DNA from 2 places in the Janthinobacterium amylolyticum genome. Region 1 is predicted to be linked to the other one. Evidence: predicted binding sites of a transcription regulator. Region 1 holds the regulator's gene; the other holds the start of a gene.
What was found. The regulator FliA, encoded in region 1, starts transcription of late flagellar genes. The targets are predictions, from matches to a motif close to CTAAAGTTTNNNNNNNNNNNGCCGNTA.

Region 1 (15,097 bases):
TGCGTGCTTTTGCCGTTTCTTTTTCCCGTTTGTCTGCCGCGATCGATGGCGGCGGGCGCGACAGTGTAGTGCCTGGCCGCGTGGGAAGGCCAATGTGTATTTGATGCATGCATGCGAGGGCAGGGCATGGTTATCCTGGCGCGGCCTTCAGGCGGTACAGTCGTTGCAGTGCGCCGGCGCGATCGGGGTGGCGGATGGCTGCGCCTGCGCCACCATGCCCTTTGCTGCGGCATCGTCGCCGTGCGCCTTGTCCGCCGACACGGGCGCCGCCTGGTGGTCGGGTTCCTCTTGTTCCTGAGCAAAGCCGCCCTGTTCCAGCCAGCACAAAAAATGGCATTGCGCATCGGCATGCCAGCGCACCTGGCTGGCCGGGCCGGGCGTGTCATTCGCCGTGCGTACTTCCTGCTCCGGCGCGGACAGCGCGCGGCGCCAGCGCGCCACGCCGAGTTGCACCTTGTGCATCGCCGCCTGTTCGCTGGCGATACGGATGCGCATGTCGTCGATGCTGCCTTGTAAGGCAATGGTGTCGATGTGCTTCATACAATGTCCTTGTGAGTCGTTGCCTGGTTATTATTCCTAAAGCTCGTTAGGCGGATTCCTAACGAAGTTTCAGTCTATCAATGCGATATTCCGAGCGCTTGATATATCTCAAAGGAAACATCCATTTGTCGCCAATTCTCACCTTGTTCTTTTCCGTCTTTCTGCATCCGTCATGGTTTCCTGCCATACATTCCCGGCGCAAGCGGCGCGCGGCGCCGCTTCACGCTGTCAGCCGCTTCTGGTAAAGTCACGCCCATGAGTAAATTATCCCTAGACCGCATCCTGCAATCGCAGGGTTTTGGCACCCGTAAATATTGTCGTTCCCTTATCGATGATGGCGATGTCGTCATCGATGGCGTTACCCAGACCAATTACCGCACCACCGTCGAGACCGAAGGCCTGGTGCTGCACGTCTTTGAAGAAGAGTGGGTCTACCGCCAGCACCTGTACCTGGCGCTGTACAAGCCCGCCAATTTCGAATGCTCGCGCAAACCCAGCCATCACCCTGGCGTGCTGACCCTGCTGCCGGAACAGTTCACCTGGCGCGAAGTCCAGCCCGTCGGCCGGCTCGACCACGACACCACCGGCATGCTGCTGATGTCCGACGATGGCCCGTTTATCCATGCACAATCGTCGCCGAAGCGCCACGTTCCCAAGATTTACCAGGCCACCACGCAAGAACCGGTGACCGATGAACTGGTGGCGCTGTTGCTGGCCGGCGTGCAATTGCATGACGAACCGGCTCCGCTGGCGGCCCTCGTCTGCGTCAAGCGCGGCGAGCACCAGCTGGAAATCGTGCTGGAGCAGGGCAAATACCACCAGGTCAAGCGCATGCTGGCCGCCGCCGGCAACCACTGCAGCGCGCTGCACCGTTCCGCCATCGGCAGCCTGACCCTGGAATCGCTGGGCATTGCGGAAGGCGAGTGGTGCTACCTCACGCCCGAGCAGATCGCCCTGCTGGCCTGACCCTATTGCTGATTGCCAAAGCCGGGAATGTCCCGGCTTTTTGGCGTCTTTAGCCTCCAACTGCCTGCATTTGACGAAGTTTCCCGTACATGAAATTAGCAACCCTGAAAGATGGCACGCGCGACGGCCAGCTGGCCGTCGTCTCGCGCGACCTGAAAACGGCGCACCTGGCCGACGGCATCGCTTCGACCCTGCAAAAGGCGCTCGACGACTGGAGCTTTATCGCGCCCCAGCTGGACTTGCTGTACCAGACCATCAATAGCGGGCGCGGCCACCGTGCCTTCGATTTCGACCCGGCCAACTGCATGGCGCCCCTGCCGCGCAGCAGCCTGCGCGTGGCGGGCGCCGCATATCTCCAGCAGGTCGAGCGGGCCTGCAAGGCGGCGGGAACCGAGCTGCCCGCCAATCTGCGCGACGCGCCGCGGATGTACCAGGGTGCCAGCGACGATTTCCTCGGCGCCCAGGATGACATTACCCTGGCGCATGAGCAGTGGGGCATCGACTACGAGGCGGGCATCGCCGCCATCACGGATGACGTGGCCATGGGTTCCACGCCGGACCAGGCGCACCTGAACATCAAGCTGCTGATGCTGGTCAACGACGTTACCTTGCGCAACCTGGCGCCGGAGGAACAGGCGGGCGGCCATGGCTTCCTGCAGTCGAAACCGGCCATGGCCTGCTCGCCCGTGGCGGTTACGCCCGACGAGCTGGGCGACGCCTGGCGCGGCGGCAAGGTACATTACGCCGTGCGCTGCAGCCTGAACGGCAAGGTGTCTGGCCAGCCCCATGCGGGCGCCGACATGGCCTTCAATTATCCGCAACTGCTCGCGCATCTGTGCCAGACGCGCAATGCGCGCGCCGGCAGCGTGGTGAGCGCGGGCGGCGTCGCCAACAAGGAAGTCAAGAAGGGATTTTCCAGCATCGTTGAGCGGCGTAACCAGGAGATGATCGCCGATGGCGTTGCCAGTACGCCGTATTTGCTGTTTGGCGATGTGGTGCGATTGGAAATGCTGGGGGATGACGGCAAGTCGCTGTTTGGCGCCATCGAGCAGACCGTCAAGCAGGCGGAAGCGCGGAAAAATCGTTAGTGACCCGAGAAAATGGCCATGACTGCGTTGCAGCCCCTCGCCGTACTAGTCGTACTGTCTTCGGGGCCGCGCCTTGTCCTGACCGTTTTTCGGTCCCCTCTGACATGGACGCCTGCGGCGCCTTGTTTCATCTGGGCAAAGGAAATACAGGGGATTTGCCCTCCTGTTCCGCCGATGGCGGGCGCTCGCTTGAACCGATAATGCTCCATGCCCAGTCCGTATTGCGCCTAGCCAGGCCGCAGGACTTCACCGGAGTTGATTGATGTCGGAAGACAGCGACGCAGAAAAGACCGAAGCCGCGTCACCGAAGCGCCTCGAGCAGGCGCGTGAGGAAGGCGACGTTCCGCGATCGCGTGAAGTTGCCACGTTTACGGTGCTGATGGCGTCCGGCTGCTGCCTGTGGTTTGCCGGCGACGCCATCGTGCGCCGGCTGACGGCTGTCATGGTCTCCGGGCTGAGCCTGAACCGGGAACAGATACTCGACCCCGATGCGATGATGCTGCGCATCGGCTACGACGTCAGCTCGGTCTTGCTGACCTGCTTGCCGTACGCGCTGGCCATCATGCTCGTGGCGCTGGCCTCGCCCATCCTGGTGGGCGGCTGGCTGTTCAGCTCGAAGGCGTTTACCCCCAATTTTGGCAAGCTCAACCCGATCCGCGGCCTGGGCAATATGTTTTCAAAGAATGCCCTGGTGGAATTGCTGAAGGCCATCGCCAAGACGCTCGTCGTTGGCGTCGTGGCCTGGATGGTGATGCAGCATCAGAAAGACGCCGTGCTGGGTCTGTCCGTGGAATCCCTGCGCGCCGGCTCGGCTCACCTGATCAGCTTGCTGATCACGGCCTTCCTGCTGATCGTTGGCGCACTCGGCCTGATCGCCGCCATCGACGGCCCCTACCAGATGTGGCACTACGCCAACAAGATGAAAATGACCCTGCAGGAAGTCAAGCAGGAGTCGAAGGAATCGGACGGCAATCCGCAGATCAAGGCGAAGATCCGCCAGATGCAGCATGAAATGTCGCGCCGCCGCATGATGGCCGACGTACCCACGGCCGACGTGGTGGTGACCAACCCGACGCACTATGCGGTGGCGCTGAAATACGGCGAGAATTCGCGCGGCGCGCCGCAGGTGGTGGCCAAGGGCATCGACGAAGTGGCGGCGAAGATCCGCGAACTGGCCGGCGAGCACAAGGTCGCCATCCTGGAAGCGCCGGCGCTGGCGCGTGCGCTGTACAAGCATACCGAGATCGGCGACGAAATTCCCGAGGCGCTGTATGGCGCCGTGGCCGAAGTGCTGGCCTATGTGTTCCAGCTGCGCAGCTACGGCAATGGCCACGGCCAGCGCCCCGACAAGCCGAAGCAGCTGGACGTGCCGCCCGAACTCGATCCGCAGAATCCCGCATCACAGACACCACCGGCAGCCGATGCCGCTGACAAGAATAAAGGAAGTACACCATGAACGGCCTGAGAATGCCAGCCTGGCTCAGTGGCATGGGGGGCAACGCCAGCAAGGGCATCGCCGCGCCGGTCATCATCATCATGCTGCTGGCGATGATGGTGCTGCCGCTGCCGGCCTTCATCCTCGACATTTTCTTCAGCTTCAATATCGCGCTGTCCATCATCGTGCTGCTGACGGCGCTGTACACGGTCAAGCCGCTCGACTTCATGGCCTTCCCGACCATTCTGCTGGTGTCGACCATGCTGCGCCTGTCGCTGAACGTGGCGTCCACGCGCGTGGTGCTGACGGAAGGCCATACGGGCGCCGACGCGGCCGGTAAAGTGATTGAAGCCTTCGGCCACTTCCTGATTGGCGGCAACTTCACGGTCGGTATCGTCGTGTTTATCATTTTGACGATCATCAACTTTACCGTGGTGACCAAGGGTGCGGGCCGTATCGCCGAAGTGGGCGCGCGTTTCGCGCTGGACGCCATGCCGGGTAAACAGATGGCCATCGATGCCGACCTGAACGCCGGCCTGATCGGCGAAGACGAAGCGCGCCGCCGCCGCACGGAAGTGGCGCAGGAAGCGGAATTCTATGGCGCCATGGACGGTGCCAGTAAATATGTGCGCGGCGATGCCATCGCCGGCATCATGGTGACCGTCATCAATATCGTCGGCGGCTTGCTGGTGGGCTTGCTGCAGCACGACATGGGCTTTGCCGACGCGCTGAAGAACTACACCTTGCTGGCCATCGGTGACGGCCTGGTGGCGCAGATTCCTTCGCTGATCATTTCCACGGCGGCCGGTATCGTCGTCTCGCGCGTGGCCAGCGAACAGGACATCGGCACGCAGCTGGTCGGCCAACTGTTTGCGAAACCGCAAGTGCTGTACATTACCGCCGCCATCATCGGCGGCATGGGCCTGATCCCCGGCATGCCGAACATGGTCTTCATCCTGCTGGCGTCCTCGCTGGCCGGCTGCGCCTATCTGATCAGCAAGAAGCGCACGCAGGAAAAAGCGGCGGCCGAAAAGCCTGCCGAGGCGCCGCAAGCGACTGTCGCGCCCGAACAGGAAGAGGCCAGCTGGCAAGACATCATGCCTGTCGACACCCTGGGCCTGGAAGTGGGCTACCGCTTGATTCCCCTGGTCGACAAGACGCAGGGCGGCGAATTGCTCAAGCGCATCAAGGGCATCCGCAAGAAATTCGCCCAGGAAGTGGGCTTCCTGGCGCCGCCCGTGCATATCCGCGACAACCTGGAACTGAAGCCGTCGGCCTACCGCATCACCCTGAAGGGCGTGGAAGTGGGCGTGGGCGAAGCCTTCAATGGCCAGTTCCTGGCGATCAATCCCGGCATGGCCAGCGGCAGCCTGCCTGGCGTCTCCACCACCGACCCGGCCTTCGGCCTGCCGGCCACGTGGATCGACGCGGGCCTGCGCGACCAGGCGCAATCGATGGGCTACACGGTGGTCGATGCGGGCACCGTGGTGGCGACGCACCTGAACCACCTGATCACCTCGCATGCGTCGGAACTGCTGGGCCGCGCGGAAGTGCAGTCGCTGCTCGACCACCTGGGCAAGGAGTCGCCGCGCCTGGTGGAAGACCTGGTGCCGAAGATGCTGTCCCTGTCGACCCTGCAGAAGGTGCTGCAGAACCTGCTTGCCGAAGGCGTGCACATCCGCGACATGCGCACCATCATCGAAACCCTGGCCGAGCATACCGTCAACACGCAAGACCCGAGCGACCTGACGGCGCTGGTGCGCGTGGCCCTGGGCCGCGCCATCGTGCAGCAGCTGTTCCCCGGCGCGGCGGAATTGTCCGTGATGACCCTCGACAGCCGCCTGGAGCGCCTGCTGATGCAAGCGATGGGCAATGGCGGCGACGGCGCCGGCATCGAGCCGGGCCTGGCCGACACCATCGCCCACCAGGCGGGCCTGGCCGCGCAGCAGCAGGAAGCGCTGGGCCTGACGCCGGTGCTGCTGGTGCCGGCGCCATTGCGCGCCCTGCTGTCGCGCTTCCTGCGCCGTGCCTTGCCGCAGCTGAAAGTGCTGTCGCATGCGGAAGTGCCGGAGACCAAGACGATCCGCGTGACCAGTTTGGTGGGTGCGCAATAGTTGGCATAGTTAATGCCGGGCGCAGACCCCCGCCAGCGTTAGCGCGGCGCTTTGCGTTGGCGTCAGTGGGGGGCTGACCCCAGCATTTGCAGCAAAGCAAACCCGAGCGAAAGGCCGGGGTCGAACCCTCAGGGTTCGACCCCGGTTGTTGCTTTGGGTTAAAAAAAGCAATGCCGGGACTGACCCTCGGCATCGCCAACATCAAGGTCATTGCCACGGTGCGAGGGGAGCCTGCTCCCGGATGTCGTTAGCGTCAGTCGGGCGGATGACCCATCCATCGTTTATGTCAAGAAAGCATCAATTTCCTCCCGGCAAACTGAATAACGGGTACTTTCCCGTCCTGTTCCTTCGATCGTTTCCTCAGTGCATCGCTAATAATGGAAACTGTCCGAGTGATCTGTGTCCATGTGGAAGACAGCACTCAAGCAACAGGAGTCGATGATGGTCACACAGTTCAGCCAATATTGCGCCACCCCCGCCTTGGGAGGCCGGTCATGAATGTGAAGAAATTTACGGGCGCCTCGTCGCGCGATGCGCTGCGCAAGGTGCGCGAAGCGCTGGGCCCCGATGCCGTGATCCTGTCGAACCGCCAGGCCGATGGCGTGGTGGAGATCCTCGCGCTGGCCAATGACGACGCCGCTTCGCTGGCGTCGCCGCCGGCCGCCTCCGAAATGGCCCAGCCCCGTCCCCAGTTGCAGACCCAGTTCGCCACGCCGCAGCGTGCGGCCGCCCCGGCCCAGCGCCCGGCCGCGCCACGTCCCGCCGCGCCGCGCCAGGCTGCTTCCGAGCCGATGGACATGGCCCGCATGCAGCAGATGATGGCCAGCGCGCTGGCGCATGTGAAGGAAAACGCCGCCGCCGAGATGAGCGGCATGATGAATGAAATCCGCGCCATGCGCGGCATGATGGAAACCCAGTTGGCGGAAATCTCGTGGGGTTCGACGCAGCAGCGCGAACCGCAAAAAGCCGTGGTGCTGCGCGAAATGCTGGCCGCCGGCTTCTCGGCCAGCCTGGCGCGCTACCTGATCGACAAGCTGCCCGCCGGCCTGGACGGCGCGCAAAGCATGCGCTGGATCAAGACTGTCCTCAGCCGCAACCTGAACACCGTGGCCAATGAAGACGCCATGCTGGAGCAGGGCGGCGTGTTTGCCCTGGTCGGCCCGACCGGCGTCGGCAAGACCACCAGCACGGCCAAGCTGGCCGCGCGCTGCGTGATGCGCCACGGCCCGGAAAAGCTGGCCCTGATCACCACGGATGCCTACCGTATTGGCGCGCACGAGCAGTTGCGCATCTACGGCAAGATCCTCGGCGTGATGGTGCATTCGGTGAAGGACGAGGCCGACTTGCGCATTGCCCTGAAGGAATTGAAGAACAAGCACACGGTGCTGATCGATACGGTGGGCGTGAGCCAGCGCGACCAGATGGTGACGGAACAGGTGGCCATGCTGTCGGGCGCCGGCGCCGACGTGAAACGCCTGCTGTGCCTGAATTCCACCGCGACGCAGGAAACCCTCAACGAAGTGGTGCGCGCCTACCAGGGCAGCGGCCTGGCCGGCTGCATCATGACCAAGCTCGATGAAGCGGCCTCGATCGGCAATGTGCTCGACGTGGTGATCCGCCAGAAGCTGAACCTGTTTTATGTATCGAACGGCCAGCGCGTGCCGGAAGACCTGTACCTGGCCGACCGCGGCTACCTGATCGACCGCGCCTTCAAGCTCAAGCGCGACTCGGCGGCGACGCAGTTTTCCGACGCCGAACTGCCGCTGCTGATGGCGCAGGCGGCCGCCCGCAACAATGAAGCGCGCGGGGTGCACCTTGGCTAACTTTGATTTCGACCAGGCCGAAGGCCTGCGCCGCATGCTGGCCGGCCCGCAGCCGCGCGTGATGACTTTTTTGTCGGCCACGCCGCAGGATGACAAGGGCGCCATGCTGGTCAACCTGGGTGCGTCGCTGGCGTATGGCGGCAATGACGTGCTGCTGCTCGACGCCACCGGCGGCAGCGATGGCGTGGCTGCGCGCCTGGGACTGGCGCACGGCGCCAGCCTGCGCGACGTGGCGCGCCAGCAGTGCGGCCTGAACCAGGTCATCCACCAGGTGCCGCAAGGCTTCGGCGTGGCCAGCCTGGGCGCGCGCAACCATTTGATGGACAGCATGGACTATGCCACGGCCGACGAGATGCGCCGCCTGGGCAAGACCTTCGAGGTACTGGCGCGCCAGAGCGGCATCGTGCTGGTCGACGGCGTCATGGCCGACGAGGGCGACTGCTTCCCCGTGCCGCTGATGGCCTCATCGGATATCGTCGTGCAAGTGTCCACCAGCGCCACCTCGATCAAGGCCGCCTACTGCCTGATCAAGCGCCTGAGCCAGGAAATGGGACGCCGTCCGTTCGGCATTCTTGTCACCGGCGCTTCCGAATCCGAGGCAAAAGTGGTATACGATAATATGGCGCAGGCGGCGAGCCGCTATCTGGCCGTGAAACTGACGTCGATGGGCTCGGTGCCTGCCGATGAATACCTGCACCGCGCGGCGCGCCTGGGCCGCAGCGTGGTCGATGCGTTTCCGCTGGCGGGCGCCTCGGTGGCGTTTCGCGGCCTGGCCGAACGGCTGGCGCGCTCGGCCGCACCGGTGCTGGGCGGCACCTTGTACCAGACGGGGAGCCCGCACCAGTTCAGCGCCTGAAGCCAACCGTAGCACCAGATAAGATGAGAAAACAATAAGCAGCCTATGTACACGGTCAAAGGGAAATCGAACAAGGACTATTTGCTGACGGAGCATATTCCGCTGGTAAAGCGTCTGGCGCACCATATGAAGGCGAAATTGCCGCCTTCGGTCGAGGTCGATGACCTGATTCAGGCCGGCATGATCGGCCTGCTCGATGCGATTACCCGTTATGAAGAGACGCACGGCGCGCAGTTCGAGACGTATGCCGTGCTGCGCATCCGCGGCGCCATGCTCGATGAATTGCGCACCAGCGACTGGCTGCCGCGCAGCATGCGTCAGAACATGCGCAAGATCGAAGAGGCAATGAGCACCTTGCAGCAGCGCCTCGGCCATCCGCCGACGGAGTCGGAAGTGGCGAAACTGCTGAAAATGTCGCTGGCCGACTACCAGGAAATGCTGGGCGACGGCGGCGGCCACCAACTGGTGTACTACGAAGATTTTCATGATCCGGACGGCAATGACAGCTTTCTCGACCGCCATTGCGTGGACGAGGACAGCGACCCCTTGCGTTCCCTGCTCGATACCGATTTCCGGCAATCCGTGATCGATGCCATCGATGCGCTGCCGCCACGCGAGAAAATACTCATGGGCCTGTATTACGAAGAAGAGCTGAACCTGAAGGAGATCGGCGCGGTGATGGGCGTATCGGAATCGCGCGTCTCGCAGCTGCATACCCAGGCCGTCGCGCGCCTGCGCGCAACCTTGAGGGAGCAGGCGTGGACTGGTCCAGCGTAATCGGGCTGGCGCTGGCGCTGGCGGGCCTCTTGGTCGGCCAGGCACTGGAAGGCGGCAAGATGGCCTCCCTGCTGCAGCCGGCTGCCTTCGCCATCGTGGTCATCGGCACCTTCGGCGCCGTGCTGCTGCAAACGCGGCTGCGCACCTTCGTGCGCGGGCTGGAAATGCTGCGCTGGGTGTTCCTGCCGCCGGCGGACACGCGTGCCGCGCTGGCGCGCGATATCGGACAATGGAGCTTGACGGCGCGCCGCGACGGCCCGCTGGCGCTCGAGCGCCTGATGGAAAACACCCCGGACCGCTTCAACGCCAAGGGCTTGCGCATGATCGTCGACGGCATCGCGCCCGACAAGCTGCGCCAGCTGCTCGACGTGGAAATCTCCGCCTACGAGATGGCCGAGCGCCAGGCCGTCAAGGTATGGGAGTCGGCGGCCGGCTACTCGCCCACCATCGGCATCCTGGGCGCCGTGCTGGGACTGATACACGTGATGGAAAACCTCACCGACCCGAGCAAGCTGGGCGGCGGCATCGCCGTGGCCTTCGTGTCGACCATCTATGGCGTGGGCCTGGCCAATCTGCTGTTCCTGCCGGTGGCGAACAAACTCAAGGCCATCGTCTCGCGCCGCGTGCTGCAGTATGAAATCACGGCGGCGGTGCTGTACGACATCGCCACCGGCGACCATACGCGCATCATCGAAGAGCGCGTTTCCAGCCTTTTGCACGAGCATTGACCATGATGCGGCGCGCGCGCAGAAAGTATGACGAAGAGCCGGACAACCAGGACCGCTGGCTGATTTCGTACGCCGACTTTATCACCCTGCTGTTCGCGTTTTTTGTTGTCATGTATGCGATTTCGCAAGTCAACGAAGGCAAGTACCGCGTGTTCCAGAATGCCATCGGCCAGGCTTTCAGCCTGGACAAGGGCGCGCCGCCCATCATCATGGAAGCGCCGCAAGCCATCCCGCTGCCGAATCCCGCCCTGAAGCGCCGCACGGAAGCCATCCGCCGCGAGCGCGAACACATGACGCGCCTGGCGCAGGACCTGACCTCGACCCTGGCGCCGCTGGTGAAGGAAGGCAAAGTGCGGGTCACGCAGACGAGCCGTGGCGTGAGCGTGGAAATCAATGCCAGCGTGCTGTTCGACCCGGGCGCGGCGGGACTGACTGCCGAGTCGGACCAGGCCCTGCGCGCCGTGGCCGTGCTGCTCAAGGACGACCCTCACGCGGTGCAGGTGGAAGGGCATACGGATGTCCAGCCCATCAGCAACTCGAATTTTGCCTCGAACTGGGAACTGTCGGCCGCGCGCGCCAGCGCTGTCGTGCGCCTGTTCATCGCCAGCGGCGTGCAGGCCTCGCGCCTGACGGCCGTGGGCCATGCCGACAATATTCCCGTGGCGCCGAACGCCACGCCGGAAGGACGCGCGCGCAACCGCCGGGTCGCCGTGACGATCTTGTCGGGCATCCCGGAAACCGTCACGGAAGTGCCGACGGCGCCTGCGGGGCCCGCTCCGGCGCCGGTGCCAGCCAACTGAAAGGCGTCGCGCGTGGCGCTGTGAATCGGCACCGTCAAGCGAAGTCCGTCGCCGCCAGGCGAAGATGCGGGCGGCGCGGATGTCTATGGCTGCCTGCGGCGGCGAAGCCGTCAATGAAGGTGACGGTGGCGAAGCCGTCAATTGCCGGCCGCCGCTTGGTACAATCGCAGCCTTCCCATTCTTCCATTTCTCCATCATGAAAAGCAGTTCCCAGGGCGGCCTCGTGTATTCCACTGAAACAGGGCGCATGTGTCCCGCTTGCCGCCAGCCGCTGGCGCAATGCGCATGCAAGGCGCAAGCCAAGGCGGCGCCCGTGGGCGACGGCGCCGTGCGCGTGTCGCGCCAGACCAAGGGACGCGGCGGCAAGAGCGTCACCGTGGTAAAAGGCTTGCCGCTGGACGCCATTGCCCTGGCACTGCTGGGCAAGCAGCTGCGCACCCAGTGCGGTTCGGGCGGCACCGTCAAGGACGGCGTGATCGAAGTGCAGGGCGACCATGTCGACACCATCCTGGCCGCGCTGGTCAAGCTGGGCCACCAGCCGAAAAAGGCCGGCGGCTGAGCAGGGCCCGGCGTGCGCGGCGCGTGCGGCAGCTTGCCGCGCGCCTGTGGTAACGTGCGTTTCCTGTCCACCCACGTCCACGCACACGCCCACCCATCACCATGAACGTCAAACTCACCGGCATCGCCATCGCGGCGCTCGCCGCAGCGCTGGCGCTGGCCTGCTGGCCCGCCGCCGACACCGCGAACCCTGACGGCGCGGCGGCCGCGGCGGCCGGTGCCGCCAGCGCGTCGCAAGGACGCAGCCTGGCCGCGTATTTCAGCATCGATGCTGCTCCCGTGCCCGGCGCGCCGCCCGTTGCCGTCACCCTGGCGCAGCGGCTGGAACGCCTGGCGGCCAGCGGCAAGCCGGAAGACGCGTATGCGGCCTACCAGTTGCTCGACGACTGCATCGCCTTCGGCCAGGAAGGGCGGCTGCCGGCGCTGGAGTTCGAACTGGGGCGCGAGATGACGGCGGAGGAAAAAGCCGCCCAACAGCAACTCTGTGCGGGCATGACGCAGCGCCAGCGCGACGAACGCCTGGCCTACCTTGCCACTGCCGCCAGGGCAGGCGTGCCGGGCGCGGCCACCCTGTTCCTGTCGGAAGGCCCGTTCGGCGACCGCAGCGCGCTGCGCAACCGTCCCGACGATCCGCTGGTGCAGGAGTGGAAGCGGCAAGCCATCGCCCAGCTGACGGCACAGGCGGACGAGGCGGAACTGAGCAGCGTTTCCACCCTGATGATGGCCTACCTGCGCGATGGTGAGGTGGTGCGCAAGGATGCGCCCCAGGCGTATGGCTATTTGCTGGCCCTGCGCATGGTGTACGACGATATCCTTGCGCCAGGCACGACGAATCCCTACCAGGATGAATACTGGCACTGGCTGCAAAACGAATTGACACCCGAGCAGCAGGCCGCCGCCGCCCTCAAGGCACAGGCCATCGCCGCGAAATTCCGCCAGCATGGGGGCCGTCCCGCGCAGGGCTGAGTGCGTAAGCTGGCCCGTGCATGACTGGCCCGGGCAGCGGCCCGTCACGGCATGGCGCAGACCTGGCATGGACCAGCCTGGCATGCACCAGGCCGGGGATGGACGAGGCCGGGTATGGACCAGCCCGGGCATGAGGCGCCCGGCTGTGGCCCCGGCCGAGCATGAACAAGCAAGTGCATGAGCAAGCCCTTGCATGGGGCCGCCGCTGCCGCCCCGTGCGTGCGGCGGCAATTCGAGCGGCCGCTCAGGCAGCCGCTCAGGCAGCCGTCTTGCGGCGCCGTATGCTATACCCGATCAGGCCCAGCCCGGCCAGCAGCATGGCGTAGGTTTCCGGTTCGGGCACGGCCGTGGTGATGGAAATGTCCAGCACGGAATCACGCGTGCCGGTGCCGCTCGCCACCAGGGTGTAGGTGCCTGGTCCCAGCAGGCCGTTGAAGGTCGAATGGGCAAAGGCGCCCAGCACGCCGGTGAAGGTGTCCGATTGCACCAGGTTATTGCTGGAGTCGAACAGGTCGATGTTGACGCCGGTCAGGCGGGGACCGAATTCAGTGGCGCCGGTGACCAGCCATGCGGCGTTGCCTGTAAATGCCTGCACGCCGGCACCGACCGTAAAGGTGGTCGTTTGCAGCAGCGAGCCGCGTTCCGTCGTGAAGGTATCGACGAACAGCGTGTCGTTCACCAGCAGTGGCGTGGCCACCACGGCGGTCGAGACCAGATGGTTGTAGAACACGGCTTGCGTTTCAGCCTGCGCGACCGGCGCCAGCAGGGTGCAGCCGAGCAGCAGCGCCGCGCCAGCCTTGGATACGGTGAGAGAGTTCATAGCATGCTCCTGTGTACTGTCAATTGAAATGGCGTGCGTCGTGGCGCAGCGCAAAAGCGCAGGCTGGACGCGTGGAATGGGTTAGCTATGCCGGCGGGGAACGATGTTCGTGTCAGTGAGGAAAGTCTCACCGGGAGTTGGGCGGCGTACGCTAGGGATGAGCATATCGTTATCATTTGCCGCACGTTTGAGCGTGCTCAAATGTGCGGGGGACGCGGACCGCAGCTGTTGTTTCTGCGTGCAGGCCATCGCATCGCATGGCATCGCATGGCGTGGCATGACATGGCATCGCATCGCATGGCATCGCATGGCGTGCGGGCAGGGCGCTGGCGGATGCGCACGCCAGGCGAAGCTTGTGGCATCATGGCGGGTTGCCATGATTGCAAGCCACAGCATGACCCTGTCTGCCCCTCCCTCCGCCCGGGCTCCCGGCCCCGATCTGCTGCGTGCCGTGGCCATCGCCTGGATCATGCTGTATCACCTGGAAAGCTATGGCCTGCGCCTGCCCGGCCGCCTGATCGCCTATGGCTGGATGGGCGTGGACCTGTTTTTCGTCCTCAGCGGCTACCTGATCGGCTGGCAGTTGCTGCGCCCATGGGCGCTGGGCACGCCTCCCGCGTGGCGCCCGTGGTGGACGCAATTCATGCTGCGCCGCGCCCTGCGCATCCTGCCTGCCTATGGCACCGTGCTGGCGCTGTATGTGCTGCTGCCCGCGTCCCGCGAGGCGGAGCTCATGCGGCCGCTGTGGCAATTCCTGACCTTCACCATCAATGTGCTGCCCGGCGCGCCCGAGGCGCGCGCCTTTTCGCATGCCTGGTCGCTGTGCGTGGAAGAGCATTTTTATCTGCTGCTGCCGCCTGTCGCGTGGTGGCTGGCGCGCCGGCCCGCCGCCGGCAAGACGGTGGCCGCGGCGCTGGGCGTGCTGTTGGGCGGCATGCTTCTGCGTGCCTGGCTATGGCGGCAGGAACTGGCGCCGCTGCAGGGGCAGGGCGCCTATGTCGAGCGCTTCATCGCGCTCATCTACATGCCCAGCCCGGTCCGCCTCGATGGCTTGCTGATGGGAGTGATGCTGGCTGTCGTGCGCGGTTTTCGTCCCGCCTGGTGGGCGGCGCTGATGGCGCGTGGCACCCTGTTGCTGGGCGCGGGGATGGCGGGACTGGCGCTGGCCATGTGGCTGCTGCGCGGCGTGCCGGACTTTGCCGGCATCGTTTTCGGCTATCCGCTGCTGTCGTGCAGCCTGGCATGCGTGCTGGCAGGCTGCCTCAGCGAACAAAGCTGGCCCGGCCGCTGGCGCGTGCCCGGCGCGGCGGCCCTGGCCACTCTGGCGTTCAGCCTGTACCTGACGCACAAGCAGGTGTATCACGCGCTCGACGCCTATCTTGGCGATGCGCTGGGCGGCTCGCCCGTGCTGGTGTTTTGCCTCTACAACGGCGCGGCCTTGCTGGCGGCGGCCGCGCTGTACTGGCTGGTGGAGCGGCCGGGCCTGCGGCTGCGCACGCGCCTGCTGGCGCCCGTGCCCGGGCAAGGCTTGCAGCCATCGGCATAGGCGCAAACGCGCATCGTGCCGCGCTGGCCGCAGCTATTTTCTACACTGGGATGAAGGCGAAGGCCTTAGCCGATGACGAC
Region 2 (15,097 bases), on a different contig from region 1:
ACGCCCTGGCCATCGATGGCAGCACGGCCGACAAGCCGCAGCGCGTGACGCAAGCGGACGGCTGGCACGACACGACGTTTGCCAGCAATGGCGCCGTCTTCGTCGACACCTATTCCGACCCGGCCACGCCGCCGCAGGTGAGCATCCGCCGCCCTGATGGTTCGATGGTGGGCTGGCTGGAAGAAAATGCGCTGAACGCGAGCCACCCGTACGCCAAGTACAAGGCCGACCACCTGCCGACGGAATATGGCACCCTGAAGGCCAACGATGGCCAGACCCTGTATTACTCCATCGTCAAGCCGTCGAACTTCGACGCGGGCAAACGCTATCCCGTCTACCTGTCGACGTACGGCGGCCCGCACTCGCAGCACGTGGCGCGACGCTGGGGCAACAACTTCGACCAGTACATGGCGCAGCAGGGCTTTGTCGTCTTCCGCCTCGATAACCGCGGCTCGTCGCGCCGCGAGCGCGCGTTCACGGACGCCATCTATCACAACCTGGGCGCGGCCGAAGTGGCCGATCAACTGGTCGGCATCGACTGGCTGGGCAAGCAACGCTTCGTCGATGCGAAACGCATCGGCGTCTTCGGCTGGAGCTACGGCGGCTTCATGACCTTGCGCTTGCTGTCGGCAGCATCGGACAAAATCGCCATGGGCGTGTCCGTGGCACCCGTGACCGACTGGTCGCTGTATGACACCCACTACACGGAGCAATTCCTCGGCATGCCGAAGGAAAACGTGGATGGCTACAGGGACAGCACCGTGTTCGCCCACCTCGACGGTCTGAAGTCGCCGCTGCTGCTGGTGCACGGCATGGCCGACGATAACGTCTTGTTCAGCAACAGCACGCGCCTGATCGACGCGCTGGTGAACCGTGGCGTGCAGTTCGACCTGATGACGTATCCGGGCGCCAAGCATGGCATCTCGTCGCGCGCGGGCCAGCGCCACGTGTACAAGAAAATTGAAATGTTCTTCAAGCAGAACCTGGGCGTGGCCAAGTAAGCGGGGCGCCCAACGAAAAACCGCCGCCTGTCTCGCGACAGGCGGCGGTTTTTTTATGCGTGCAGCAGATTATGGCTTGCGGGTCACAGTCTCAACTGCGTCCTTCACATCGCCAACCTTCTTCTGTACTTTGCCTTCGACCTGGTTTGCCAAGCCCTTGGCTTGCTGTTCTTCGCTGCCGACGACCTTGCCAGCGGCTTCCTGGATTTTACCGCCGACTTCCTTCAGTTTACCTTCGACTTGATCTTTGTTCATGATAAATCCTCACTGTAGTTGGTACATCTGTTGTCCTGCCCAGAAGGGCTGGTACTGCGGCTCACACGCTGTTGCAAACTGCTTGCTGCGTGTCGATGTGTCCATACTACGCCCGAGGTCGCAAAAACTATGTACGGTTCCTAACACATAGCCAAAGTGCACTAATTTCCGTCCTCACGCAGGTTTGCGCCAAACCGTGGCCAGCCACGGCTGCTGTTCGCGCGGCAAGCCTGGCGGACGGTAATACTGCTCGACCAGGGTAAAACCGGCGTCCTGCACATACGCAGCCCAGCGCGCCTCGTCGTGGTAGCTGCCATAGCGGGCGCCGTTCCAGCCTTCCTGGTTCTGCCCGCGCGGATTCGAACTGAACAGCACGCCGCCCGGCTTCAAACACGCATGCAAGGCGCGCAGCACGCCAGGCAAGGCGGCGCTGGGCACGTGAAACAGCACGGCATTGGCGAACACGCCGTCGAACTGCGCGGCGGGCAAGTCGAGGTCGACAAAATCCTGCTGCCACACCTTGCAGCCGCTGTAGGCGCGCGCCATCTCGACGAAACGGGGACAGCCGTCGACACCGGTGGCATGGTGGCCCATGGCCGTGAACGCCTTCAGGTCGCGGCCCGGGCCGCAGCCCAGGTCGAGGATGGCCAGCGGCGCCGGTTTGCCGATGGCGTCCAGCAGCGCGCGGATGTTCTGGCTGACGTCGTGGTCGCGCGTACCCTCGAAAAACTGCTCGGCACTGGCGTCGTAATGGGCCAGGGTGCGATTGGTGATGGCGTGGATGGGATCTTGCTGAGCTTGCTGGTCTGGCGTGGTCGGCTTCATGGCGGTCCTGTCGGTATGTTCCGCCATTTTACGGTGCCGGCGCTTTCGGCGTGCGGCACCGTCCAGCGATCAGCCGCCCGCTACCAGACGCGCACGCGCTGCTCCGGTGCCAGATACAACTGCTGGCCCGGCTGCACGCCGAAGGCCGGGTACCAGGCGTCGAGGTTGCGCACGGTGGCGGCGCGGTATTGCGCGGGCGCATGGCCATCCGTGAGGATCTGCTGGCGCGCTGCCGCTTCGCGCGCCTTGCTGCGCCAGCTGATGCCATAGCCGGTGAAGAAGGCCCTGTCCGCCTCCGCCTGCACCGGCTTGCCTTGCTGCGACAAGGTGAACGCGTCATGCGCGGCCGCCACGCCGGCCAGGTCGGCCAGGTTTTCGCTCAAGGTCAGCTGGCCATTCACGGCCAGGTCGGGGAATGGCTGATACGCGGCAAACTGCGCCACCAGTTGTTTTGAGGCGGCCTGGAAATGCGCCAGGTCGGCCGGCGTCCACCAGTCGCGCAGCTTGCCCTGGGCGTCGAACTGCGCGCCCTGGTCGTCAAAGCTGTGGCTGATTTCGTGGCCGATGGTGGCGCCGATGCCGCCATAGTTGGCCGCATCCGACGCCTGCGGGTCGAAGAACGGCGGCTGCAGGATGGCGGCGGGGAAATTCAAGGCATTTTGCAGCGGCAAGTTGACGGCATTGACCAGCTGCGCCGGCATGGCCCAGGCCTTGCGGTCAGGCGCTTGGCCCAGCTTGGCCAGTTCCTGCCGGTAATGGAACGCTTCCGCCCGCTGCGCATTGCCCAGCGCATCGCCGCGCACCACGCGCAAACCCGCATAGTCTTCCCAGCGTTCCGGATAGCCGACGCCCACGTACAGGGTCTTGAGCTTTTCCTGCGCCTGCGCCTTGGTTTGCGGCGCCATCCAGTCCAGCTTGTCGATGCGGCGCGAGAAAGCTGCCACGATGTTCGTCACCATGTCCTGCACCCGCGCCTTCGATTCAGGCGGGAAATAGCGCTCCACGTACAGCTTGCCGACGGCGTCGCTCAGGGCCGCATTGGTTGCCGCCAGCGCCCGCTTGCTGCGCGGCGACTGCTGCGGCGTGCCGCTCAGGGTCTGGCCATAGAAGGCGAAGCGCTGGGCGGCGGCCGCTTTCGGCAAGGTGGTGCTGAAATGGTTGATCGTGTGAAAGGCGAGGAAATCTTTCCAGGTAGCCAGCGGCACGCTGGCCACCAGTGCCGCGCTGCCCGTCATGGCTGTCGGATGCCAGACGATGAAGTCTTGCTGCGCGCCCAGGCCGGCCGCCTGGAAGAAGGTTTTCCAGTCCAGGCCCGGCGCCTTGCTGGCGAAGTCCTGCGCGCGCCAGGCGTTGTTGCCCTTGGCGACATCGGCCGAATCCTCGCGGCTGGCGTGGCTGGCGGCAATTTGCTGCTCCAGCGCAAATACGCGCGCGGCGCGGGCCGGCGCATCGCGGTAGCCGGCCAGGGCAAGCATGGCGGCGATATGCGCCTGGTAGCCCGTGCGCAAGCCCTGCATGCGCGCGCTGTCGCCCTGGTAAAAGGCGCGATCAGGCAAGCCCAGCCCGCCTTGCAGCAGATAGGCGACGTTGCGCGTGGTGTCGTTCAAGTCTTGCGCCACCCACAGGCCGAACAAGTTTTCCGTATAAAAATTGGTGGAATTGAGGGGGTCGACATCGGCGCGCAAGCTTTCGCCCAGCGCGCGGGCCAGGCCAGCCTGATCGCGCACGGCGTCAATTTTCTTCAATAGCGGCTTGACGGGCGCCCAGCCTTTCGCTTCGATAGCCGATTCATCCATGTAAGTGCGGTAAAAATCGCTGACCTGGCGCGCGCCGGCGTCGGCCTGTTGCGTGGCCGACAAGCCCTCGATCAAGCCGATGATGCGTTCGTTGGTGGCATTGGCCAGCATGGCGAACGAACCCCAGCTGCTGCGGTCGGCGGGGATCTCGGTGGCGCGCATCCAGTCGCCATTCACGTAGTCGTAGAAGTCGTCGCCGGGCAAGACTTTCGCCGGGGCGGCGGCGGGAGCGGCGGTGGCCGCCTGCTGGCCGTGCGCGTGGGCCGGCAGGCTGGCCAGGGCGGCGCCAGCAAGGACGAGGAGAATGGCAGCCTGGACTGGCGTCCGGCGCCAGGAAAAACGCAAACCGTGCATGGCGATCCTTTCAATGAAATAGCCAAAATCATAGCCTGTTTTCAGCGTGCTCCCAGCGAAAAAAGCGGCCGTGAACTTTTTTGCATGCCCGCAAAAAATCGGCATATAGTTTGACGACCCCGCACCGTGCCGCGCGAACGCCCAGGAGATTGCCATGCAACTTGAAGCGCTGTTCCAGCATCCCCATGCCCTGCCTGCCGCCCCGAAGATCGTCGATGAGCTGGTACGCAGTTTCGACAATCCCGCCATTGCCACGGAAGACATCGCCCGCAAGCTGGGCGCGGACCCGGCCCTGAGCGCCAAGCTGCTGCGCCTGGCCAACTCGGCCTACTATCACGTCTCGCGCAGCATCGGCACGGTGGAAGACGCCGTGCTGATGCTCGGCTTTGTTACCGTGCGCACCCTGGTCATCAGCTCGGGCCTGGTCAGCGGCTACAAGGCCGTGCCCGGCCTCAATCTGCAGCAGTTCTGGCGCTACAGTCTGCACAGCGCCGTGTCGGCCCGCTGGATCGCCAGACAGACGGGCGACAACCAGGAGCTGGCGTTCACCATCGGCATGATGCATGCGATCGGGCAACTGGTGATCCACGCCGCCATGCCCGAGCAAGCCATGCAGCTCGACAAGATCGCCCCGCCCTTCGACGCCCGCCGGCTCGATGCGGAACGGGTGTCGCTGGGCTACAGCTATGCGGACGTTGGCGCGGAGCTGGCGCGCCGCTGGAAATTCCCCGCCGCCTTTGCCGACACCATCGCCGCCTTTCCCGATCCGCTGGCCAGCACGCCATTCAACCGGCTGGCCGCCATCATCCACCTGGCCGCCTGGCGCGCGCGCATTGATGAAAACCAGTTCAGCAATGAAGAAATCATCGCCTGCTACCCGGGCGACGTGGCGGAAGCGCTGGGCTTGCCGCCCTCGGTGCTGGTCGACAAGATGCCGCCGCCCGCCGAATTGAGCGCGGGGCTGGAAGAACTGGTCAATTAAGGCGGGCGGCGCCGGTATCGCCCCTGCCCAGGCATCGCGCAGTCATGCGGGCTGGCGGGCTGGCGGGCGATTCCGGCGGGCAGCCCAAAAAAATAGTCCAATTATATTCATTTATTTTCAAAAACACCCTCAAGTTCCTGCTGGACCTGCCGTTAATCTGGACAAGCGGTAATCCATTCACTAGTTACGGGTGTGCTCATGACCTCCAACGACGTTCTCTCGATGTACGAAAATATTGCAGGAATGACCAACAAAATGGTCGTCGCCGCACGAGCGAGTGACTGGGATGGCTTGAACACCCTGGAAAACCAGTGCGCCAGCGCCGCCAGCGCCACCATCGCGGGCGTCCCTGCCCTGGCCGGTGCCTCGCGCATGCGCAAGATCGACTTATTGAAACAGATCCTGGCGAACGACCGCGAAATCCGCACCATCACGGAACCGTGGATGGCGCAAATGGCCAGCGTCATGCCCGCGTCGCGCGCCAGCATGTAAGCATGCTTGCAGCGCAGTGCTATTGCGGCTGTGGCCGCGGAATGAAAAAAGCACCCGAGGGTGCTTTTTTTACGCCTGCCGGCATGGCCATGCCGCGCGGGCTGGTGACTGCTTGTCATCAATTCGCGGCGTGCAGGCATGGCGGGGAATGTGGAAGGCGAACCCCAGGTATCTCCTGGCGTCGCCTCGCTGCCGGTTGCATCCGGCGTTCGCGAGCACATCGTCGGCATCGCGAACCGCTTCCAGGCCCAGGCGTTTATGCAACGCTACACCTGTTTGCCGCGCCACACTATCGTTGGTGACTGCGCCAGGCTGGGGCTGTTTTGTCGTAGAGCAAGTCCACTGAATTAATCATATCACCATCTTTGAAAAACAGGCAACACCGCTATCCGCTGTTTTCCCTGTATTTTTTGATTATCTTTTTTTATATCAAGTTTCAGCGGTGCCGCGCACCGCGTCAGCGCGAAAACGGCTCCGCTTCCGCTTCCGGCGCTGCCTCCCCGTCGACCGCTTCCGTCAATACCGGCACGGCCTTCTTGCGCCCAAACGGCTTGCGCAGCAGCACCCAGTATTTCGATGGCGCGCCCGGCCCCGACGCTTGCTTGCGCTTGCGCAAGACATACACGATCACCGCCGTCAGCAGCAGGAACACGAGCGTAGCGATGCCCAGCCACAGCAAGCCATTGCCGCCCGACTGCTGCTTGACAGCTGGCGCCGCCAGCGGCTTGGGTTTGGCGTGCGGCACCACCGCCTCGGCAGGCGCGGCGGCGGGCGGTACGGCAGCGCCGGGTTGCGCCAGCGCCTTTTGAAGGGAGCCGAGTTTGCCTTCCAGCTCCGTCAATTTGTCGTTGAGGGCCGCGTTTTTCTGGTCCAGCGCCACGCAAGCCTCGGCCTGCCCCGCATCCGCTTGCGGCGCGCAAGCGGCCACGGCTGCCACAGGACGGCGCAGCGGCGGCGGACGCACGGCCGCGGCGGGGCGGGTGGCGGGAGCGGCAGCGGCAGCGGGCGCGGCGGGCGGCGCAACAAACACGGTGACCGGACGCAGCATGCCTTCGGCACGGGCGCGGGCCGCCAGCGCGGCGGCATCGGGCGGCGGCGCGGCTGGCGTAGCTGGCGTAGCCAGCGCGGCGCGGGGGGCTGGGACGGGCAGCGGCAGCGGTGCCTCTGGCAGCGTTGACACTGGTGCTGGCACAGCGGCAGCAACGAGTGGCTTAGCAGGCATGGCAGCGGGCGGCGCCGGGGTCAGCCACAGTGTTCCCAGGCGCACGATGGCACCGCTGCCATTGTCCAGCAACAGATACAGGTGCACGTGGCCGGCGCGGATCGCCTGCTGGGTTGTCACGCGCACATAGCGGCGCCCGCCCCGCTCCAGCGGCGTGATGGCCAGCCCCTGCAGGGCCGGATCCATGCTGATGCCGCCGCCCCGGTACACATCAGGCGAGGCCAGGCGCACGGCCACGCCTCGGGCATCCTCGGGCAGCAGGGCCGTCAGTTCGATCTCGGCCAGCAAGGGCTGGCCCACGTGCGACAGCACCGTCATGTCGCCCAGCTCGGCCGCCATGGCAGGTGGCAGGGCCAGACAAGCGGCGGCGCACGCGATCAGGGACCAACGGGGAAGGATGCTACTCGGCATGGACTGATCGCTTTGACAATGAAATAAAGGGGACTCGCCCACCTATAACGGCAGGAAATCGGGGAAATGTAGAGGCAGCACCGCAGAAATGATGCAATACAGCATCATCCTGTGCCTTTTTGGCGTCTGGAGTACACTCGATCCACCTCCATCGATGAAAGGGATGCCATGAGTAGCAGAATCGAACGCGACAGTTTCGGCCCGATCGACGTACCCGCCGACCGGCTGTGGGGAGCGCAAACCCAGCGCTCACTCGAACATTTCCATATCTCCACGGAAAAGATGCCGCCTGAACTGATCGCCGCCCTGGCCACCGTCAAGCGCGCGGCCGCCCACGTCAATCTGGACCTGGGTTTATTGGATGGCAAAAAGGCGGTCGCCATCACGCAGGCTGCCGACGAAGTGCTGGCCGGCAAGCATGACGCAGAATTCCCGCTGGCCGTCTGGCAGACGGGGTCGGGTACGCAAAGCAATATGAACATGAATGAAGTGCTGGCCAACCGGGGTTCCGAGCTGATCGGCGGCTTGCGCGGCGCCGAACGCCTGCTGCACCCGAACGACGACGTCAACCTGGGCCAGTCCTCGAACGATATCTTCCCCACCGCCATCCACGTGGCGGCGGCATTGGCTGTCGCCCACACCGTCCTGCCGCCGCTGCGCCAGCTGCGCGCCACCCTGGACGCGAAAGCCGCGGAGTTTGCCGACATCGTCAAGATCGGCCGCACGCATCTGCAAGACGCGACGCCGCTGACCCTGGGCCAGGAGTTCTCCGGCTACGCGGCGCAGCTGGACTTTGCCGAACACATCATTACCGCATCCCTGCCGCCGCTGCTGCAGCTGGCCGCCGGCGGCACGGCCGTGGGCACGGGCTTGAATGCCCACGTGGAATTTGCCGGCCGCATCGCCGCCGAACTGGCACGCCTGACGGGCCAGCCGTTTGAAACGGCCAGCAACAAATTTGCCGCGCTGGCTGCGCACGATGCGCTGGTGGCAGCCCATGGCGCGCTGAAAACCCTGGCCACGGCGCTGATGAAGATCGCCAACGACGTGCGCTGGATGGCCTCCGGCCCCCGCTCGGGCCTCGGCGAAATCACGATACCCGAAAACGAGCCGGGCAGCTCCATCATGCCGGGCAAGGTCAATCCCACCCAGTGTGAAGCGCTGACCATGCTGTGCTGCCAGGTCTTCGGCAACGATGTCGCCATCACGGTGGGCGGCGCCTCGGGCAACTTTGAACTGAACGTTTTCAAACCTTTGATCGCGCACAATTTCCTGCAAAGCGCGCGCCTGCTGGGCGATGGCATGCGCAGCTTCGACGAGCATTGCGCACACGGCATCGCACCGAACCGCGTACGCATCGCCGAGCTGATGGAGCGTTCATTGATGCTGGTGACGGCCCTGGCGCCGCACATCGGCTACGACAAGGCGGCGCAAATCGCCAAGCAGGCCCAGCACGAAGGCACGACCTTGAAGGAAGCGGCGCTGGCCTTGGGCTTCGTTACTGAAGAGCAATTCAGTGCCTGGATCGTGCCCCTGGAAATGACGCGCCCCAACAAAAGCTGAGGCTGTACCCTGCATTGCTGGCGGCTTCAGGTAAACTATGATTTAGTTGAAGTCGTCATCAAGTGTTTAAAACACATCATTGCAATAAGGGATACAATGCAAAAAGTAAGCTTTGATTTAACATCCGAGTTCGTCGAGCTGAATCAGCTGCTCAAGCTGGTCGGCCTGTGCGACAGCGGTGGCGCAGGCAAGGTCATGGTCGATAGCGGCGTGGTGAAGGTCGATGGCAAGAAGGAATTGCGCAAGACCGCCAAGATCCGCGCCGGCCAGGTCGTCAGTGTGGGCGATATCCGCATCACGGTCGTCGGCCAGGCATGATCCCCGCGTGGGGCGCGCGAGCGGCCCCATGCATCGCGCCAGCATCCGCCCGGCTGCCCGGTCAAGCTGCAACACGTCGTTATTGCTAAAGATAACTATCGATTGTGGAAGGGGAGCGCCATGGACCAGCCCGAACAAGGTACGCGCAGCCAGGAGCGCCTGATCGGCGACTTGCGCCAGGTCATAGAAAACGCGGAAGAGCTGCTGCGTAACACGGACAAATACACAAGCAGCCTGTACCAGAGCGCGCGCGCCAGGCTGGAACTGGCCCTCGTCGCGGCCACCGCCGAGCTCGCCCGCTTTGAAGAAGAACAAGTAACGCGCATGATGGACGCCACCCTGGCCGCCAACGCCCTGTACTGCGACCAGACGGGTGAAGCGCGCCTGCTGCGCGCCTTCGACTAGTCGGGCGCGGGCAGCACTTGAATCAGTACCGCATGCGCCAGCCACAGCCTGAGCTGCCCGGCCAGGTCAAACCCTTCATCGCGCTCGAATGCCGCGTCGAGCGCGGCGCCGAAGGTCTGCCCCTGCTGCAGCTGCGCCAGCGCCGCATGCGCGGCCCCATCCAACGGCAATAATTGCGCTTTCCAGCGCGGCCGGCACACCAGCGCATGGCTGGCCACCAGCATTGCTTGCGGGAATTTCCCCCACCACTCCCCCTCCTGATGCGCCTGCCACAGGGCCGGCACTTGCCAGTCTGATGCCAGCAAGGTGCAGGCCGGATGCAAGCGCCACCGGCTCGCTTCCAGTACATCCGCAGGCATGGCGGCCAGCGCCTCGGGCGCCACGCCCTGCGCATCGGGCGCGTAGTGGGCCAGGTGCAGCGCCCACTCGAGACGCGCCATGTCCGGCAGGTAGGGCAGCTCGGCCACGTGCGGGAAAGTGGCGAGAAAATCGCCGAAACGGGCGCCAAACTGGTTCAAATCGGGGCTATCGGACGGCATTTCCCGCCCGTACTCGCGGGCCAGGCCGCTGAAAAACTCGTCTCCCACCAGCGCCAGCACGACGGGGTACACGTGGCCCAGGGTGCGCCGCCAGATGGCATGCATGCCGCCCCGGTACAGGCCGAGCCGTCCGGCCGCCGCCGGCCCCTGGCAGAGCGGCAAGGCGCCAGCGGCGTGCGCGGGATCGAACATGGCGCTGGCAAAGGCCTGCTGGCCGGCGGCCAGGCCAGCGGCGGACACGCGCGATGGCGATGGCGATGGCGATGGCGCCGCCACTGGCGCTCCCTGCCACGGGGCATGCGCCGCATGGCGCGCCAGCAGCGCCTGCGCCTTGTCCGCCTCGCCCAGCAGGACATCGAGTTCCGGAACGTCCGTGTCCCATTCAATCAGGGTGGGAATGGCGCCGAAGCGCTGCAAAGCCGCCGCGTACAATGCCCAGACGGGCTCGGCGACAGTGGCGCCATGGTGGTCGATGACGGCCTGCGGCGTCACCAGGTGGCCGCCCAGGTGCAGCTCGCCCACGCTGCCGGGAGCGATCGATTGGATGGCAATCAGGGCATCTTCGCCGTGGTTGCACTGGTTCACATACAGGTTATTGATATCGAGCAGCAAACCGCAGCCGCTGCGCCGCGCCAGTTCGGCCAGAAATTGCGCCTCGCTCATGGCATCGTCGCAAAAGCGCAGGTAAGTGGAGACATTCTCCAGCAAGATCGGCCTTTTCAGCACATCCTGCACCCTGCCGACCCGCGCGCACAGCAAGTCCAGGGCGGCGCCATTCAAGGCCAGCGGCAGCAGGTCGTGGAGTTGCCGCTGCGCTACAGCACCCCAGCTCAGGTGTTCAGAGACGAGGGCCGGCTCGATGCGCTCGGCCAGCGCGCGCACGCGCTCCAGATGCGCTTCGGAAAAACCGTGCGCCGAGCCCAGCCCCAGTCCCACGCCATGCAGGCTGAGCGCGTAATCGCTGCGCAGGGCTTGCAGCACATGCCAGTCCCAGCCCGATGGCTGCAAATAATTTTCGGTATGCACTTCCAGCCAGCCCACCCTGGGCCGGCTCGCGAGAAAATCGCGGTAGTGGGCGGCGCGCAAGCCGACGCCCACGCCGGCAAGCGCGTGTTCCGGACGCGGCATGGCGCGGCTGTGCGGAATGCTTATGGCTGCGTGGCTGGCTTCGTGCCCTTGGCGGCCTTGACGGGCTTGAGCGAACCGCCGGCCTGCGTGCACGTACCCTTGGCAACATACGCCCATTCGGTGGGCAAGTTATCGGCGGCGGCCTGGCCGGCGCAGGAATGCGCACCATCGGACGAGGCGCAATCGTTTTGCCCCGCCTTGGCCACGCCGTAGCATTTTTCCTTGTCGCCCGTGGCGGCTGACGCATCATGCGCGGCGACGCTGCCGGTGGAGGCGGCGCAGATACCGGCCAGGGCGGCGGCGACGAGAGCTTGGCGTTTATTCATGGGGTAATCCTCTTGCATGGACGAAGTCATCGGAAAGTCATGGCTCGCCTCAGGCTGCGCTGCTGGCAACGCGGAGGCAATCGATGCCATTCTACTGAATCGGCCGCGCCGTGGCGAACATTGCGCGTGGAATTTGTTGGCGGAGCGAAGCAGGTGCCCGGGATAGCGGGAAGAACAGCGAAAAGAATGCAGCGTGGCGGGCGTCAAAAAACAAAAGCCCGCTCGCCACCGTTGCAAACGGTGGTGCGGGCATGGCAAGCGCCAGGATGGCGCCCCGTGACGGCGCTCAGGCGGTCGTGTTGATGCGGTTGCCCAGGTGCGCTGGCAAACTTGGTGCCGACTGTACCGGCGGCAAGGCTTGCAGCAAGGCATTCGCGGTCGAACTTTGAATGTCCTGGGCTTTTTTCAGGACGGTCAAGCCTACGGCCTGGCGCGTACCCGTCTCTGCCATCGTGGTTGACAGTTGAGCAATGCTTCCGACGTCCATACGTTTCTCCAATGAGGTTCTACCCCTGTTAACGGATGCCGCCGGCAAACCTTTAGCCTTATTTTTCCAGCCTGCGCAGCAGCCACTCCAGCACCCGCTCGCGCGCGTTCAAATCCAGCCACTCGACGCCTGCGCGCAAGTCCGCCGGCGCCGGGCTGTCGGACGCCACGGCAACCACGTGCGGATCGTGCGGATACAGGGGCGCCTGCCCCACTTCCGGGCGAAACACTTCCAGCTTGGCGATCGGGTCCGTCTTGAAGCCTTCCACCAGGGTCAGGTCCGCCGGCCCCATGCGGGCCAATTGCTGGGCCAGGCTGGGCTCGGGCGCCCCGCGCAGCTCATGCACGATGGCAAAGCGGTAAGGCGAGGCCACCAGCACTTCCGCCGCGCCCGCCAGCCGCAGGCGCGCGCTGTCCTTTTGCGGCGGTTCCAGCGCCAGGTCGTGGTGGCTGTGCTTGACGAGGTTGACGCGCAAGCCGCGCGCCGCCATTTCCTTGACAACAAATTCCAGCAGGGTCGTCTTGCCGCTGCCGGAACGGCCGATCACACCCAGTACCGGGTGCGCGGGCATTGCATCGTGCATGGGGGAATTCCTTTAATGAGTATGGCGCATTATACGCAGCCCTCCCCCGGCGCCGGCGTCACGCCAGCGCCCGCTTTTACATGGGCTTGCCCATATCAAGCTTTTGCATCACGCCTTGACATCGCGCGGTGCCCCATCGGCCACACCTGGGCCACGACGCCGGCGGTGATGCGGCCGACGGCAGTGCCAGCCACGCCCTCAGCTGCCGGCCTCGCCATCGGGCAGCGCCTTGTCCTGGCGACTGGCCGCCGCGGGAACGGGGGGCGCGGCGTGCGCATCGCCCTTGCCGCGCCGGCGCCGCCTGGCGCCCTTTGCCGCCGTCTTGCCATTGGCCGCCAGGGCATTCCTGGCCGTGCGGGCCAGTTGCCGGTGCGCCGCCAGCGCGCCCGCCTCTTCGTCCGACAGCGCGGGCGCGGCGGGACTGCCGGCCGGGGCGGCAAAGTCCATGGCGCGCACATCCGCTTCCCATTGCGCGCGCTGCGCCTCCACAGCGGCGGGCACGGCCGGCGCGGCGCGGGGCCGCGCCAGGGTCAGCACGCCGCCCAGGCCGCTGGCGGCCGCCACGCGCGCGCCCATGTCGGGCAAGCTGCCATCGTCGGCGCGGCAGAAGCGCTGCAGGATGGTCTTGATGATGGAGGTGTGATCGTAGACTTCATGGCTGACGCTGCCGGCGGCGATCCACGGCGACACCAGCAGCATGGGCACGCGCACGCCGTACTGGCGACACGCGGGGTCGTCATCGATGGCGGCGGGCGGCGGCACATGGTCGAAAAAGCCGCCGTGCTCGTCATAACTGAGGATCAGCAAGGTACGCTGCCAGGCAGGACCGCGCGCCAGCGCCTGGTACACCTGCGCCACCAGCGCCTGCCCGCCCCGGATATCGGCGGGCGGATGGTCGTCATTGGCAAAGAAATGCGGATCGATCCAGCTGACCGAGGGCAAGGTACCGGCCAGCGCATCGCCGATGAAACCGTAGCGGCGCTGGCTGGAACCGAGCGGCTCGTAGAATTCGGATGAACGGTAGTGGTCGTCGCTCAGGGCCAGGCTCCACGGTTTCCAGGCGGAATAGAACTTCCAGCTGACCATGGCCCGCTCCAGGTGGCGCACGAAGGATTTGTTTGCATACAAGGGCACGCGCTTGCTGTCCTTGCTGCCTGCCGCCCTGCCGCTGATGGCATACAGGCGGTTCGGCCAGGTCGCGCCAGGCACCGAGCTGTAGCAGCGGTCGCAGACGCAAAACTGCCGCGCCAGGAAATCATGCATGGGCAGATCGGCGCCATTGTAGTAACCCATCACCACGCCGATGTCGGGATCGTCGGGATGGGTATGCGCATAGTCGGCAACGAAGCCGCCATTACCGTCCTGCAATTGCCGCGCCACCGATTCGCCCGTGTGCGACGGGTCCTGGCGCGTATCAAGGGCCGCGCGCTGCAGGTGGTGCACGGGATAACTGATGCCCGCATGCACGTTGGCATGACTGGCGCGCAAGCCATCGATGTCGGCACGCCCGCCCTCCAGGCTCAGGTAGCCCAGCATATGGTCGAAGGAACGGTTTTCCATCATCAGCACGACGATGTGCTCGATATGCGCGAGGTTTCCCAGCAAATGGCCAGCAGAGACAGATTCAGCAGCAGTCATCGAAGCTCCCGGGCCGCGCACACGGGCGCGGCAACCCTGGTTCGACCAGGTTCCGCCACTATGGTTCAGCTAGCGAAACCTGGCTTTGATGCGCGACAACTCAAGCAGCTTGCAAGCACATCAATAAGGCACGCGATAGCGGTAGCCCTTGAAACTGAAAATCGCCGCCTTCGGCTGCAGCTTTTCCAGCACCAGTCCCGGCGCCAGTTCCTCGCCCTCGTGGCGCAGGACTTTGTCGATCAGCAAGAGCCGGTCGGCCGGGTTCTTTGAATAGATATAGCCGCCGATGGCGATGGGCGGAATCTGCCGCTGTATCGGTTCAGGCAAGTCGCGCATGCCCGGTACGGCCTCATCTGCCGCCGGCACGGGTGGCACCGCAGCGGCAGCGGCAGCAGCAGCAGCAGCAGCAGCAGGCGCTGGGTCTGGCTTGAGCACAGCGGCCACGGCCGCTGGCGCCGGCGGCGCTTCGCGTTTCGGCGCAGGTTTCGCTTCAGGCCGGGGCGCTGGCGCCGCTGCCGGTGGCGCCACGGCAGGCGCGGCGGCAGGCTGCGCCAGCGGCTGCGGCACCGGAACGGGCGGCGGGGACGGCAAGGTGGCGGCGGCCACCACCGGCGCGGAGGCCGGCGCAGGCACGGCCACAGCCACAGCCGGCGCCTGCCACGGCTGCCACCACAGCAGTACCGCGGCCACGGCCACGCTCACGCCGGCCAGCGCCAGCCAGGCGGGCAAGCGCCCTGTCCCGCCGGCCGTTGCGGCGGCCTGCAGCTGCACC

Region 2: ACQ4WR_RS07710 (flagellar protein FliT) is a predicted target of FliA. The motif match lies at 5,342-5,368, and genes of this name have one in related genera.

What each region holds. Positions count from the first base shown of each region.
Region 1 covers NZ_JBNYXL010000007.1:97,055-112,151, forward strand. The annotation lists gene ACQ4WR_RS16120 (hypothetical protein) at 148-540, opposite strand; gene ACQ4WR_RS16125 (pseudouridine synthase) at 796-1,506, shown strand; gene ACQ4WR_RS16130 (fumarylacetoacetate hydrolase family protein) at 1,596-2,594, shown strand; gene flhB (flagellar biosynthesis protein FlhB) at 2,857-4,050, shown strand; gene flhA (flagellar biosynthesis protein FlhA) at 4,047-6,143, shown strand; gene flhF (flagellar biosynthesis GTPase FlhF) at 6,638-7,966, shown strand; gene ACQ4WR_RS16150 (MinD/ParA family ATP-binding protein) at 7,959-8,822, shown strand; gene ACQ4WR_RS16155 (RNA polymerase sigma factor FliA) at 8,868-9,599, shown strand; gene ACQ4WR_RS16160 (flagellar motor protein) at 9,581-10,327, shown strand; gene motD (flagellar motor protein MotD) at 10,333-11,127, shown strand; gene ACQ4WR_RS16170 (translation initiation factor Sui1) at 11,324-11,686, shown strand; gene ACQ4WR_RS16175 (hypothetical protein) at 11,788-12,651, shown strand; gene ACQ4WR_RS16180 (FxDxF family PEP-CTERM protein) at 12,908-13,471, opposite strand; gene ACQ4WR_RS16185 (acyltransferase family protein) at 13,848-15,017, shown strand; gene ACQ4WR_RS16190 (flagella synthesis protein FlgN) at 15,083-15,097, opposite strand, start outside.
Region 2 covers NZ_JBNYXL010000003.1:247,921-263,017, forward strand. The annotation lists gene ACQ4WR_RS07685 (S9 family peptidase) at 1-1,001, shown strand, start outside; gene ACQ4WR_RS07690 (CsbD family protein) at 1,071-1,256, opposite strand; gene ACQ4WR_RS07695 (class I SAM-dependent methyltransferase) at 1,431-2,081, opposite strand; gene ACQ4WR_RS07700 (M13 family metallopeptidase) at 2,162-4,231, opposite strand; gene ACQ4WR_RS07705 (HDOD domain-containing protein) at 4,386-5,213, shown strand; gene ACQ4WR_RS07710 (flagellar protein FliT) at 5,436-5,705, shown strand; gene ACQ4WR_RS07715 (type IV pilus assembly protein FimV) at 6,163-7,338, opposite strand; gene fumC (class II fumarate hydratase) at 7,507-8,901, shown strand; gene ACQ4WR_RS07725 (RNA-binding S4 domain-containing protein) at 8,998-9,219, shown strand; gene ACQ4WR_RS07730 (hypothetical protein) at 9,340-9,624, shown strand; gene bufB (MNIO family bufferin maturase) at 9,621-11,291, opposite strand; gene ACQ4WR_RS07740 (BufA1 family periplasmic bufferin-type metallophore) at 11,312-11,617, opposite strand; gene ACQ4WR_RS07745 (YjfB family protein) at 11,904-12,104, opposite strand; gene mobB (molybdopterin-guanine dinucleotide biosynthesis protein B) at 12,163-12,687, opposite strand; gene ACQ4WR_RS07755 (phospholipase C) at 12,886-14,325, opposite strand; gene ACQ4WR_RS07760 (general secretion pathway protein GspB) at 14,446-15,097, opposite strand, start outside.